Regions from separate parts of the Pseudomonas sp. MH9.3 genome, predicted to be linked through region 1. Evidence: predicted binding sites of a transcription regulator. Region 1 holds the regulator's gene; the other holds the start of a gene.
The links. The regulator FliA, encoded in region 1, starts transcription of late flagellar genes. The targets are predictions, from matches to a motif close to CTAAAGTTTNNNNNNNNNNNGCCGNTAA.

Region 1 (4,234 bases):
CCGCCGGCCTGCAAGCCAGCGATCCGGCGTTGCGCATGCAGCTGGAAAGCCTGGCCGGCCGTGGGATCAAGTCGAAAAATTACCTGGTGCTTGCAACCACCAGCCAGAAACAGGTTCTTACCGCTGCGTATCACAGTTACAAGCGCTGCGGTCTGGCCGGCTGCATCCTCACCAAGCTCGACGAAACCGCGAGCCTGGGCGAAGTACTGAGCCTGGCAATCAGTCATGAATTACCGGTCGCCTACCTGACCGACGGCCCGCGAATCCCGGATGATCTGCATCTGCCGCGTCGTCATCAGTTGGTCAGCCGTGCCGTGAGTGTGCAAATGCAAGACGAGCCTAGCGAGGAAGCGATGGCTGATATGTTCGCCGACCTTTACCACAACCCGGCAAAACGGGTCGGTTGAGGCAGGATGAACACCGTGAAATGTACCTACATCGATGGTCTGCAAGCGATTCAAGCGGCCAAGCCATGTAGCCTGCGTCTAAGCAAGACAAGGTAAAGAAATAAAATGGGCAGCATGCATCCCGTACAGGTGATCGCGGTGACCGGCGGCAAAGGTGGCGTCGGGAAAACTAACGTGTCAGTGAATTTGTCCCTGGCCCTGGCAGAGCTTGGCCGTCGCGTCATGCTGCTGGACGCTGACCTGGGCCTGGCGAACGTGGACGTTCTGCTGGGGCTGACCCCCAAACATACCCTTGCCGATGTGATCGAAGGGCGCTGTGAGCTGCGCGATGTGCTGCTGCAGGGGCCCGGCGGGATCCGCATCGTGCCGGCTGCCTCCGGCACCCAGAGCATGGTGCACCTGAGCCCGGCGCAGCATGCCGGCCTGATCCAGGCGTTCAGCGATATCGGCGACAACCTCGACGTACTGGTGATCGACACCGCCGCCGGCATCGGCGAGTCCGTGGTCAGCTTTGTGCGCGCCGCGCAGGAAGTGCTGCTGGTGGTGTGCGACGAGCCCACTTCGATCACCGACGCCTACGCCCTGATCAAACTGCTTAACCGTGACTACGGCATGAACCGCTTCCGCGTGCTGGCCAACATGGCCCAGAGCCCGCAGGAAGGGCGCAACCTGTTCGCCAAGCTGACCAAGGTCACGGATCGTTTTCTCGATGTCGCCCTGCAATACGTTGGCGCAGTTCCCTACGACGAATGCGTGCGAAAGGCTGTGCAAAAACAGCGTGCGGTCTACGAAGCATTCCCGCGTTCCAAGTGTGCGCTGGCATTCAAGGCGATTGCCCAGAAGGTCGATACCTGGCCGCTGCCCGCCAACCCGCGTGGGCATCTGGAGTTCTTCGTCGAGCGATTGGTGCATCAGACAAGCGCGGGTCCTGTGCTATGACATCCAGCGGCTACAACCTCTATAAAAAATCGGCACGCGACAGCCAGGGCGAATTGATCGAGCGCTATGCGCCGCTGGTCAAGCGCATTGCCTATCACCTGCTGGCGCGCCTTCCGGCCAGTGTGCAGGTCGAAGACCTGATCCAGGCCGGCATGATCGGCCTGCTCGAAGTGTCGACCAAGTACGACGCGAGCAAGGGCGCCAGTTTCGAGACGTATGCGGGTATTCGCATACGTGGCGCGATGCTCGATGAAGTGCGTAAAGGGGATTGGGCGCCGCGTTCGGTGCACCGCAATACGCGGATGGTCAGTGACGCAATTCGCTCAATTGAAGCAAAAACCGGTCGCGACGCTAAAGATCACGAAGTTGCGGCCGAACTCCAATTGAGTCTCGATGATTATTACGGGATTTTGAACGATACCTTGGGCAGCCGCCTGTTCAGTTTCGACGACCTGTTGCAGGACGGCGAACACGAAGGGCTGCACGAGGACGGCGCGAGTGCGCATATGGAACCGTCACGCGACCTGGAAGATGAACGTTTCCAGGGCGCACTGGCGGAAGCCATTGCCAACTTGCCGGAGCGTGAGCGCCTGGTCCTGGCGCTGTACTACGACGAAGAGCTGAACCTCAAGGAAATCGGTGAGGTCCTGGGGGTCAGCGAATCGCGTGTCAGCCAGTTGCATAGCCAGTGCGCAGCCCGTTTGCGGGGGCGTTTGGGAGAGTGGCGCGCGCGCTGACAGGCAGTGTGGGGACACTGCAGACGATACCGCGAGGGTCACGACCTTCGCGGGGTCGACCCGTGGTGGACCCGGCAGTCCTTTTTGTGTAACGCCTGTTGATTGAAATGGCGCGTCCAGGTGCTGGGCGCGTTTAAGACTGCTTGGAGGTCGAATTGGACAAGAACATGAAAATCCTCATCGTTGATGACTTCTCAACGATGCGGCGGATCATAAAAAACCTGTTGCGTGACCTTGGGTTCACAAACACGGTCGAGGCGGACGACGGCATTACGGCGATTCCGATCCTCAACAGCGGCAGCATCGACTTTCTGGTAACCGACTGGAACATGCCGGGCATGACTGGCATCGACTTGTTGCGCCATGTGCGCGCCGACGAAAAGCTGCGCAGCCTGCCTGTACTGATGGTGACCGCCGAAGCCAAGCGTGAACAGATTATCGAAGCCGCCCAGGCCGGGGTAAACGGTTACGTGGTCAAGCCATTCACTGCATTGGCGCTAAAAGAGAAGATCGAAAAAATCTTCGAACGCATCCACGGCTAATGCCATCGCGGGGGAGCTATGGAGCATAAAGAAACAACATTGGGCGATTTTGAGTCGACCCTGAAAAAACATGCTCACCAGTTGGTCGACAGCCTTGAAAAAGGTCATTTCGGCGACGCGGTGCAGTTGATCCATGAGCTTAACCAGACCCGTGACCGCGGCCTGTACCAGGAAGTGGGCAAGCTCACGCGCGAGCTGCACAGTGCGATCGTCAATTTCCAGATTGACCCGCACATGCCCCAGGCCGAAGAAATTTCGCAGATCACCGATGCCACCGAACGCCTGTCCTATGTGGTCAAGCTGACCGAAGCGGCGGCCAACCGCACCATGGACCTGGTGGAAAACGCCACGCCTCTGGTCAATGGCATGGCCACCGAGGCTCAAGCGCTTAGCCACGACTGGGGCCGCTTCATGCGTCGCGAAGTCGGTGCTGAAGAGTTTCGTGAACTGGCCCGTCGGGTCGACGGTTTTCTGTCGCGCAGCGAACAGGAAAACCGCACGGTGGCGAGCAACCTCAACGATATTTTGCTGGCCCAGGATTACCAGGACCTCACCGGTCAAGTGATCAAGCGCGTGACCCAACTGGTCACCGAAGTGGAAAGCAACCTGCTCAAACTGGTGCTCATGGCCGGGCAGGTCGATCGTTTTGCCGGCATCGAACATGACCGCGCGGCGATCCTCTCGGAAAAAGATCCACAAAAACATCTCGCCAAGGGTGAAGGTCCGCAGATTCATGCCGATAAACGTGAAGACGTTGTGTCAGGTCAGGATGATGTCGATGACCTGTTATCCAGTTTAGGCTTCTAAGGAGCACCCACATGAGCTTCGGCGCCGATGAAGAAATCCTTCAGGATTTCCTTGTAGAGGCCGGCGAAATTTTAGAGCAACTGTCCGAACAACTGGTCGAGCTGGAAAGCCGACCGGATGATGCGAACCTGCTCAATGCAATTTTTCGCGGTTTTCACACTGTAAAAGGGGGCGCCGGCTTCCTCCAGCTCCATGAGCTGGTTGAGTGCTGCCACATCGCCGAGAACGTGTTCGACATCCTGCGCAAGGGTGAACGGCAGGTCGACTCGGAGTTGATGGACGTGATTCTCGAAGCACTGGATGCGGTCAACGGCATGTTCAGCGAAGTGCGTGAACGTGCCCCGATCACCGCCGCCACTCCGGAACTGCTGGCCGCCCTGGCGCGCCTGGCAGAGCCGGCTGCCGAGGCGCCGGCCGTACAAGCTGCACCTGCGCCGGTGGCCGAGCCTGAGCCCGAGGCGGATGTCACCGACAGCGAGTTCGAACAGTTGCTCGATTCGCTCAACGCCGTGAAGGCCGAGGCCGAAGCACCGCAGACGCCACAGCCAGCGGTTGCTGCACCTGCCGCGCCAACCAGCGAAGACATCACCGACGCCGAGTTCGAATCGCTGCTCGACCAGTTGCATGGCAAGGGTCAGTTCGCTGCCGACGCCGTGGCACCGGTCGCCGCGCCGCCCGCAGCCGCAGCGAGCGCCAGCACCGATATCACCGATGACGAATTCGAAGCCTTGCTCGATCAATTGCACGGCAAGGGCACCTTTGCTGTCGATGCCTTGCCGGAAGTCGCCGCGACGGCGCCTGC
Region 2 (4,234 bases), 1.2 Mb from region 1:
AGCTCGGCGCCCGGCGTTTTGATGGTTCTGGCGAAATCTTCCCAGGCCTGCAGAATCGGCTCGAGGTGTTCGAGGATGAAATCGGGCAGGCGCATGTCGTGAATCCTGGTGGGAGGCGATGCAGAGGCGCGCAGAGTAACCCATGTGGAGAGGGGGCTTGCTCCCGATTGCGGTGTATCAGCCAAAGATGTACTGGCTGGCCCACCGTAATCGGGAGCAAGCCCCTCCCACAGGTTCATTGTCAGGGGTGAAACCTGCGCCCCAGCGCGTCCAGGCGCACGGCAATCGGCGGCAGGCGCTCGCTGCTGCGCGCCAGGGTTTCCACGTCGTCGGCGGTGCTTTGCGCGATGCTCTGCACCGACTGCAGGCGTCCGACGATTTCAAGGTTCGCCGAGGACTGGTCGCGGGTGGTGCTGACGATGCGCCCGTTGAGCGCGTCGATCTGCGCGATGTCATGGCCCACCGCTTGCAGCATCTCGACGGCCTGCCGGCTGTCTTCCACGCAGCGTTCCACGCCTTCGCGGCTGTCGTGCATGGCGGCGACGGCCTGGCGGCTGCCGTGTTGCAGGCCTTCGATGATGGTCTTGATTTCCTGGGTGGAGAGGGCGGTGCGCTGGGCCAGGCTGCGCACTTCATCGGCCACCACCGCAAAGCCGCGGCCTTGCTCGCCGGCGCGGGCGGCTTCGATGGCGGCGTTGAGGGCGAGCAGGTTGGTCTGGTTGGCAATGCTGCTGATCACCTCGAGCACCGAGCCGATCTGTTCGGCCTGGGCGGCCAGGGATTGGACGGTGGATTCGGTGCCGTTGATGTGCGAGGCCAGTTGGTTGATTTCCTGGCGGGCGCGGCTGACGCTCTCCTGACCGCGCACGATCTGGCGGCTGGCCTGACCAGCGTGCTCCACGGCCTGTTCGACCTGCACCGTGATGTGGCCCATGGCGTCTTCCATGCGTTGCATCGAACCGGTCATCTCGGTGATCTCGGCCAGTTGATGCCGAGCGCCTTTTTCCAGGGTGCCGCTGGCGCTGGCCAGTTCCTGGCCGAGTTGCCCCAGGCCATGGGAGTCGCGGGCGACGCCGTCGATCAGGAGGGTGAGCTGTTGCAGGAAGTGGTCGAACCGTTTGGCCAGGGACACATGCACCTTGCCTTCGGTGTGTGCGCTTTCGGCGGTGAACTGCGAGGTCACTGCGAGCATCTTGTCGAGCATTTCCTGGCTTTCGACTGCTTCGGCCTGGCTGTGCACCGCGAGATAGAGCAGTGCGATCGTTTCCATGACCACGTAGAACGCGTGCACGAAGACCATCGTCCAGCCGCCGTGATGCTCCATCACGAACACCGGGAAGCCCTGATGCTGCAAGGCGTGGAACACCACGTGATGCACGGCGATGGTGGCCGCGGCCACCAGGATCGGCAGCCAGTCACGGTAAAAGGTCAGCACTGCCAGCAGCGCGAAGATCCCGAAGTGGGATTCGATCACGCCCTGAGCCTGGTTGATGTGCAGCGCGGCCATCACCATCAGGCCGGCGCCCAGGGCGCAACGCATCAACCGGCTGCCACCGATGGCGCGGTACAGCACGGTGAGCACCAAAGCAGTGCCGCCGCCGACCAACAGCGCCTGTAGCAGGGTGTCATGCCAGAACGCCAGACCCAGGGAAAACAGGAACATCAGCCAGATAAGCGCCAGCATGATGCGGTCGGCCTTGCGGTAGTGCTCCAAAAAGGGGCTGGGGACGGGCATTCACGTTTACTCCTTGTGGTTTGGCCAGGAACAAAGCATGGGGCGTGCCACGACGGCCGCGTGCTGAGTGAAGCGGATCGTTGTTTTTTTGCGCTTCAGGCTGTTATCGGCAAGCCCGCACGGGACTTTAAGCCAGGAACGGCTGCCCGGGCGGGCAGCCGCAGGAGGGTCAGAAGCTGTACTTGGCGGTCAGCATCATGTTGCGCGGTGCGCCGTAGGAATCGCCGCCATAGTCCACGGAGTTGGCGATGGTCTCGTAGTACGTGCGGTCGAAGATGTTGTTGGCGTTGAGCTGCAGGTCCAGATGCTGATTGACCTGGTAGCCGGCCATCAGGTCGGTGACGGCATAAGCGCCCTGTTTGAGCCGGTAGCGGCTGCCATCCGCGACGGTCAGGTCGTTGTACATGCGGCTCTGCCAGGAGATGTTGCCGCCCACGCGGAGTTTTTCCAGCGGGCCCTGGAAGTTATAGCGCGTGGTGAGCTTGAACAGGTGTTCCGGGGTGTCGGTGTCGAACTGCTTGTTCACGCTCTGCGGATTGGACGGGTCCTTGATCACGTGGGTGCGCGCGTAGGTGTAGCCACCGCCCACTTGCCAGTGTTCGGTAAGGGCGCCTTGCAATTCGAAGTCGATACCCTGGCTGCGAATCTCGCCCGAGGCCTCAGCGCAGGAGGCCTGCGGGCAGTTCGGCACCAGCACGTCGACGGCGCGGTTCTGCTGATCGACGCGGAACAGCGCGACGCTGGCATTCAGCGCGCCACCCAGGTATTCGCCCTTGATGCCCACCTCGTAGTTCTTGCCGACGATGGGCCTGACCGGGGTGCCGGAGGTGTCCTTGGCCGTCTGCGGGGTGAAGATGTCGCTGTAGCTGGCGTACACCGAATGATGATCGTCCAGGTCGTAGATCAGGCCGGCGTAGCGGGTGACGTTGCGGGTGACCTTGTAGTCGCCGTCGCCATCGTGGTTGTCGTAGTCGTACCAGTCCAGACGGGCGCCGAGGATCAGCTTCAATGGGTCGGCCAGGCTCAGGCGGGTGGTCACGTAGACACCGTCTTGGGTGGTGACTTCACGACCGTTGGCGGTGTGGGCGAAGTCCGGCTTGCCCGCCGTGAGTGGCCAGTTCATGTCGTATGGCGAGTAGCTGTGAGTGGTCAGGTCGTAGACGCGACGGCTGGCGCCCACCACCAGTTCATGGGTGCGCCCGAGCGCCTGGAAGGGGCCGCTGACAAAGGCGTCGAGGCCCGCCTGGTTTTCATCCGCCGCCGACTGGTACACGGTGCGGGCCAGGGTGTTGTTGACCCAGCGCGACTGGTAGGAACCGGAAAAAAGGGCGTTCTGCTCGGCGTAGTTGGCGTTGACCTGCAGTTTCCAGTCGTTGGCCAGTTGCTGGCGCAATTCGGCAAAGACCGTGTTGATTTCCTGGTCCTTGTTCTCCCAACGCGTACCGGGGTTGTAGGAGCGCGACAGGTTCAAGTGGTGACCATCCTGGCCTACCATCGACGAGCCCCAGAAGTAGTTGGTCTTGTCCTTCTGGTTCGAAAAACCCAGGGTCAGGCGGGTGTTTTCACTGAGGTCGGCTTCGGTGACCGCATAAAACAGCCCGTGGTAATCCCCGACATTGTCGATAAAGCTGTTGGCATCGCGGTAGGAGGTGACCACCCGGCCACGCCAGGTGCCGCTGTCATTCAGCGGGCTGGAGGCATCCAGCTCGCCACGGTAGTTGTCCCAGGTGCCGGCCGCGCCGGTGAGGGTGACTTTCTGCTCGTCCAGCGGCCGCTTGCGGATCAGGTTGATGGCGGCCGACGGGTTACCCGCGCCGGTGACCAGGCCCGTAGCGCCACGCACCACCTCGACGCGGTCGAACATCGCCAGGTTCGGTTGGGCACCCACGTTGACGCCGTTGTAGCCACTTGGAATGCCGTCGTACATCAGGTTATCGATGTCGAAACCGCGCGCGGTGTACGACTGCCGGCCAGGGCCGTTGGAGAAGTTGAGGAATAACCCCGGGGTGGCGGCGACCACATCATTGATGCTGGTCATCGCCTGGTCGTCCATGCGCTGACGGGTGACAACGGTGACGGCCTGTGGGGTTTCACGCAGGGTCAGGGGCAGCTTGGTCGCGGTTTTCATCGCGCCCGTGGTGTAGGACTGCGTGCCCTCGGTGGTTTCGCCCAATTGCCCCTCGCCGGAAACTTGTGTGGCGCCCAGTTCGATAGGGCCGGAGGAGGGCTCGACCTCGGCGGCAAAGGCCGTGTGTGAGCTGGCGAGACAAATGGCCAACGCCATCAAACTCGGTGCAAAAATGGTGTTGCCTTGTTGTTGCACAGACATGGAACAAGCTCTCCCCGATGCGCCTTCCCTGGCGAATAATAAGACGGTTGATAATTATTCGCATCAGTGTGACAGAAGGTGTCCGGGCAAAAAAGCGTTTGCAGAGAATTGGTTAACGAATTTTTCACATTAAGGATGATGTGTAAGCCGTCTGGGGTGAGGGCCAATGC

Region 2: the regulator FliA is predicted to act here: its motif matches at 1,839-1,866, upstream of RHM60_RS02725 (methyl-accepting chemotaxis protein).

Annotation. Positions count from the first base shown of each region.
Region 1 covers NZ_CP133785.1:1,882,326-1,886,559, reverse strand. Annotated here, with positions in the region: gene flhF (flagellar biosynthesis protein FlhF) at 1-407, shown strand, start outside; gene fleN (flagellar synthesis regulator FleN) at 513-1,346, shown strand; gene fliA (RNA polymerase sigma factor FliA) at 1,343-2,083, shown strand; gene RHM60_RS07975 (chemotaxis response regulator CheY) at 2,251-2,625, shown strand; gene RHM60_RS07970 (protein phosphatase CheZ) at 2,644-3,432, shown strand; gene RHM60_RS07965 (chemotaxis protein CheA) at 3,444-4,234, shown strand, end outside.
Region 2 covers NZ_CP133785.1:683,763-687,996, forward strand. Annotated here, with positions in the region: gene RHM60_RS02720 (sensor histidine kinase) at 1-95, opposite strand, end outside; gene RHM60_RS02725 (methyl-accepting chemotaxis protein) at 242-1,735, opposite strand; gene RHM60_RS02730 (TonB-dependent siderophore receptor) at 1,905-4,064, opposite strand.